2 regions of the Paenibacillus sp. FSL E2-0178 genome follow, and region 1 is predicted to be linked to the other one. Evidence: predicted binding sites of a transcription regulator. Region 1 holds the regulator's gene; the other holds the start of a gene.

Region 1 (3,169 bases):
AGTCGGCCTTCATCCCTGCTGCAAGCCGGCCTACCTGGTTCAGAAAAATCGACTGTGCACCATATTCGGTCGCCATCAGCAGTGCCTCTGGAGCCGGTACTGCTGTAGGATCACCGCTTACGCCTTTGTGGATCAGCGCGGCCAGCCGCATCTCTTCGAACATATCCAGGTTGTTGTTGCTTGCCGCTCCGTCCGTACCCAGGGAGACCTTAACGCCTGCTCTGAGCAGCTCAGGAACACGGGCTACTCCGCTGGCCAGCTTCAGATTGCTGCCGGGATTGTGGGATACGCCGACATTGTGGCGGGCCAGAATCTCAATCTCTTCATCATTCAGATGAACACCGTGGGCGATCAGAGACGGCCGGGAAAACATTCCCAGCTTCTCCAGATGAGCGACCGGGCGCAGGCCGTAATCGGCCACATTCTGCTCCACCTCATGACGTGTTTCGGACATATGCGTGTGCATCGGCAGATCAAGATCATGAGCCGCCTGGACAAACTTCATGAAGAACTCCGGAGGACAGGTGTAAGGCGCATGCGGCGAGAGCATTGCAGTAATTCTGCCGTCAGCCTTGCCATGCCAGTTCCGGGCAAAAGCAATGGCTTCCGCCAGCTTATGATTCTGCACCTCTTCCGGACACAGGCCAATAACACCGCGCATAAGTACTGCACGGATGCCTGACTGCTCGGTAACCTCAGCAACCCGGTCCATATGATCATACATGTCGAGGAAGGTCGTAGTTCCGCCCTTCAGCATCTCAAGAACGGATAGCGAAGTGCCCCAGTACACATCCTCACCAGTGAATTTCTCTTCCATCGGCCACATTTTTTCCTGGAGCCAAGCCTGCAGTACCATATCATCACCGTACCCGCGCAGCAGGGACATTGCCGCATGGCCGTGGGTGTTGACGAGACCCGGCATGAACAGCAGCCGGCTGCCGTCAATAACCTCGGCATCCTCTTCAATTACAGGCTTCGCTTCACCTATGTAAGTAATCAGATCATTTTCGATGGTCATATAACCGCTCAGCACCGGCTTATCGCTGCCAGGCACCAGAAAACGTCCATCTTTAATAATGGTTTTATTGCTGCTCATCTTCAGCTTCGTCCTTTCCGTCATGCAAATAATAAGCCAGACTCTGCAAATCCGTAGTGAAATCGGCGGCATGAATCCGGATATTGGATGGAGTCTTAAGAATGACAGGGGCAAAATTCAGGATCGCCTCAATGCCGGAATCCACCAGAATGTCAGCAACGTTCTGTGCTTCACTGTCCGGAACGGTAATAATCCCGATGCGGATGCCCTGTGCACGAATGGTATCCCCCAGCTCACTCATCGGCTGAACAGTCAACGAGTTGATCTGCTGGCCTACCTTGGGCTCATAAGCATCAAATATAGCTGTAATCTTCATCGTATCCTTCAAGTAGGCATTGTAATTCGATAAGGCGTGGCCGAGATTACCTGCACCTACCAGAGCTACATTAATCTGCTGGTCCAGCTTGAGAATATGCCGGATCTTCTCAATCAGATAAGAGACATCATAACCAATGCCTTTTCTGCCGAAATCACCAAAATAAGCCAGGTCCTTACGGATCTGGGCGGGGTTGAGATCAAGCTTCTGTCCCAGCTCCTGAGAAGAAACTGTTGAGATTTCACGTTTTTGGAGATCGTTCAGGAAACGCAGGTACACTGGGAGTCTGCGAACGACGGCCTCCGATATTTTATCCGATTTCATGTTTTCTCCTCCTAAAAGTTTTGATAGCATATGCTGCTTGATTCAACTTCGCAAAACTCGCTTCGTAAGCATTCACTTAGGTTTGATAGCATATACTTCTTGATTCAACTTCGCAAAACTCGCTTCGTAAGCATTCACTTAGGTTTGATAGCATATGCTGCTTGATAAGCCGGTTATAGGAACCGTGCTCCGGGACTGCCCGTTTGGGCAGCACCCCTTGAGCGCGGGACTTCAGAACAATAATTACTTATACATAATATCAACCGGAGACGGATTATTAAACCCCGCCATCTTCAAGCCATTCTGCAATCCGCGGAACGATCTGATCCGTCAGCATATGCTCCATCTTGGGACCGGGCAGCGAATACAGGAAATACTTCCCATAATAAGATTCGATTACCCTGGTATCATATACAATAACGATTCCGCGGTCCTGCGCGGTGCGGACCAGCCGCCCGAAGCCTTGCTTGAAGCGGATTACGGCCTGCGGGACGGACAGCTTCATGAACGGATTCTTCTTCTGTGCCTGGAGCAGCTCCGACTTTGCCTCAGCCAGCGGATGATTGGGCGGCTGGAACGGCAGTCTGACAATGGCCAGACAGGTCAAAGCTTCGCCGGGAATGTCTACACCTTCCCAGAAGCTGCTCGTACCCAGCAAGACTGACGCCGAACTGTCCTGGAACCGCCGGATCAGCTTGCTCCGGCTGCCGCCTTCTACACCTTGTCCAAGCACCGCGATATCCTGCGAAGCCAGGGCCTCCTTCAGCGGATCATAGACCTGGCGCAGCATCTTGTAGGAGGTGAAGAGCACCAGCATCCGCCCGCGGGTAGCCACGGCAGTTTCTGCCAGTGAATGGACGAGTGTATCCACAAAGCGGGCATCCCCAATGCTTCCCTTGACACTCGGGAAGTCACGTGGAATGACAAGCAGTGCCTGCTCACGGTATTTGAACGGCGACGGAAGCAGGGCTGTCATCAGACGGCCCTGCTCTGCAGCCTCACCAAGACCGAGATTATCTATCATGAACTGGAATGACTTATCCACAGACAAGGTGGCCGAGGTCAGGATGATACTCTTCTTCTTGTCGAAGAACAGCTCTCTGAGTTGGGTGCTCACATCCACCGGAACGGCATACATCTGCAGCGATTTGCCGCGGTAATTGCCGCTCCCCTCCAGCCAGTACACGATATTCTCGTCATTCAGCCCCATAAAGAAACGGATCTGCTCCCGGATGGAGGCCAAGTCCTTGAACAACCCGCCGATATCCGTCACAAGACTGTCCGAAGAGGACTGGCTGTCCGTATCACGCATCTCACTAAGCATTTTATCACCCTTGCGGATGATATCGCTCAAGCTGAGGTTAAGTGTATTCTCCAGAGCGGCCAGCTCCTCCCACTCTTTGGGCTTCTTGCCCGGCTGCAGGCGTGCGACC
Region 2 (3,169 bases), 4.1 Mb from region 1:
CTGACCATCCGGCATCCGGCGATCCGCCGATAACGAAGGAAATGTTCAGCAGCATGGCCCCCATGAAGAAGAGCCAGAAGCTGACGGCGTTAAGCCGCGGGAACGCGACGTCACGCGCACCGATCTGCAGCGGAATGATCACATTCATCAGACCGATGATGAACGGCATGGCCATGAACAGGATCATAATTAGGCCATGCGTGGTAAATACCTCATTGTAATGCTGGGCATCGAGGAATTTCATTTCCGGCGCTGCCGTCTGCAGGCGCATCATCATCGCGTCCACACCGCCGCGGAACAGCATGAGCAGCGCCGCGAGGATATACATGACACCAATTTTTTTGTGATCTACAGTAGTAAGCCATTCACGCCAGAGGTATCCCCATTTCTTGAAATAGGTAAGCCCGACGAGAATCCCGATGGTGGCAAGTGCAATGCTGACCATGGCTCCGTATATCAAGGGTTCGCCGTGAACCTTAAATTTGTCTAAATCCATTAGGGTGGCTCCTTTCAGTGTGTTACGTTAAGCTCTTGCAGAGCTAGTGGCCATCATGAGTCTCGGCATCTACGGGTGAGCTTGGCAGCGGCTGTTCGACTTCCGGATCAGGTTCGCTGTCAAATTCGGTTCCGCTGGACGGCTCAGGAGAAGGGTGGATCTCTTTGTTATCCTGATGCTCTTCACTGCCGTTGTCCATATCCATCTCACTTCCGTCACCACTCATGTGTTCACTGTGGTCTCCAGGGGGAGGACTGAACTCCAAATGGGTCGAGGAATAGGTTTTGCGTCCGAGGAAGTCCGTGGCGAGCAGGCCTTTGAATTCATCCTCTGTAAGCTCTGGCGCGGTTTCCTTGACGTCGTTCACCCATTCGTCATAATCCTTGTTGCTCATAACAAGAGCTTCAAATTCCATGTGGGCAAAGCCTTTACCGCTGAAGTTGGCATTCTTTCCGATATAAGAGCCTTCGGTATCAGCAGAAAGGTGAAGCGTGGTGAGCATGTCGCTCATGGCGTACTTTTGTCCGGCAAGCTGTGGAATCCATAAGCTGGTAATGGTGCCGAATGAGTACATTCTGAATTCAACTGCACGATGCACAGGCATATTCACGTAGTTAACCGTTTCAATGCCTTCCTCCGGATAGCTGAAATGCCACTTCCAGTTGGAGGATGAAGCGTAAATGACCAGCGGTGTCTGATCTTTGTAATCCGCGGCCACGTTCTCAACCTCGGTAGTTGTCTTGACGGTTACAACTGACAAGAAGGCGACGATAATGATCGGGATAATAATCCAGATCGCTTCAAGTACCTTGTTGCCCTCCTCGTGTTCAGGAATATAACCCTCGTTACTCTTCTTCGCCCGGTATTTCACCAGTACAAAGATATATAAGATGTAGACAACTGCCAGAACACCAAGCATTACAACAATGGAGAGAATGATGGTGTCCGATAACGTCCTTGCAGACGGCCCCTTAGGATTCAGAACAGTGAGTGAACTGCATCCCGGCAGGAGAAGGATCAGGCTTAGAAACAAAGCGTATAACGGTCCCTTTTTTTTCATATAGAACTCCTTCCTTCAATACTACTTTTCATTCGCCGTTCATTAACGGGCTTACTACTTAACCTGTATCTATAGTAAGAACTACTTACCCATAATGCAAAATACATATTTTGTATATTAAGCTAAAAAAGACCTTAAAAATGGCGAACAAGTTAAATATGTGTGATCAAATTGTTACAACTAGTTAAAGGTATGATAAAGATCACTGTAGTGGCGCAGTTTAAGCTAATTTTAAGGTTGTTCAAACTTTGTTCAAAATTGCACAATTGTTATTAATTTTGTCACATTTATTTTGGGTCAAAAACATGTGATTTAACCGCATATTGCTTGCTGTGACAGCATTCGACGCGAATTGTCGTATTTCAGAAAAATAGCTGGATAATCATTTTCTCATTGCAAAAAGGGTAACAATATTTTAGCTTGCGGTTACAATCTCTCAAATTACGTTATATCTATGTGTGATAAAGTAATAGACAAATATACATAGATTGGAGATTGCTGCTGTGCCCATTAAAAAAATAATGCTGTTATTCTTCTCTTTATTCCTGATTACGGGTCTTGTACAGATCCCTGCTAACGCTGAAGGTAAGACTAATGTACTAAAGCTCGGGATCAACGATAAATTGAGCGGTATAGAAGCCGTGTCTGTAAAAGGCACATATTATGTCCCGCTGCGTGCGCTGGCCGATGAATTAAAATGGACGCTTACCGGCCTGACCGACGGAGTTCTGGTGTCTGGCGGCTCCGGGTCGCTGACCTTGCAGGGCGATGCCGGCGCTGTACTCAAAGATGGTACTGTGGTGCCTGTGAGCACTTTTTTGCAGGACGGTAAACTTATGGTTCCGCTGAAAGTAAGCGGGTATCTTGGGTATATCATATCCTTTGCGGGGGATAAATATTTACTCCGGGTGAAGGACGGCTCGGCGGGGCTTACGGATGATGCCTTTGTCACCAAGTATGCAGCTGAACTGAAACCTGCGGAGACAGCCCCGGCGGAGCCTGAACCCTCTGCTGAACCCGGCAAGCCGGGACAAACCGTATATCTTACTTTTGATGACGGCCCGTCGGCTACGACTTCCCAGCTGCTGGATATCTTAAGCAAGTATGAGGTGCAGGCAACCTTCTTCATGCTGGGAAATAACATGAACAAATATCCTTCGCAGGTGAAGCGGATAGTGAAGGAAGACTACGGCCTGGGGCTTCATGGCATGACACACCGCAAGGAGAAATTCTATGCTTCTCCGGCTGCGGCACTGGCAGAGATGTCGGGCGATAATGCTGTCCTCAAGAAGCTGACGGGCGCCACTACAACGCTGATCCGGCCGCCTTACGGAAGCAAGCCATATTTCACCAAGTCTTTCCGGGATAAGGTGCTGGGTCAGGGCTATCATCTCTGGGACTGGAATGTGGATTCGAATGACTGGAAGTACAAAGAAGACAGTGACAAGATCTACAATACAGTAATGGAGCAGGTTCACACGTTGAAGAAGTCGAAGACCAATCCGGTCATTCTGATGCATGATCAGAAGGCTACACTCAAGGTGCTGCCGCGCCTGCTAGAAGCGCTTAAGAAGGAAGGCTACACCTTCCAGGTCATTACGAAGGATATGGAG

Evidence for each region. Region 1 encodes Rex, which represses fermentation and respiration genes when NADH is low (regulators of the CRP and FNR family bind a similar motif). Its sites were predicted from a motif close to TTGTGAAATATTTCACAA; they were not measured.
Region 2: a site for Rex is predicted at 1,805-1,822, ahead of qoxA (cytochrome aa3 quinol oxidase subunit II). Genes of this name have one in related genera too.

Annotation. Positions count from the first base shown of each region.
Region 1 is NZ_CP151953.1:7,762,221-7,765,389, reverse strand. Features, by position in the region: gene MHI42_RS33450 (amidohydrolase) at 1-1,096, opposite strand, end outside; gene MHI42_RS33445 (redox-sensing transcriptional repressor Rex) at 1,083-1,736, opposite strand; gene dinG (ATP-dependent DNA helicase DinG) at 2,014-3,169, opposite strand, start outside.
Region 2 is NZ_CP151953.1:3,545,444-3,548,612, reverse strand. Features, by position in the region: gene qoxB (cytochrome aa3 quinol oxidase subunit I) at 1-496, opposite strand, end outside; gene qoxA (cytochrome aa3 quinol oxidase subunit II) at 540-1,556, opposite strand; gene MHI42_RS15515 (polysaccharide deacetylase family protein) at 2,060-3,169, shown strand, end outside.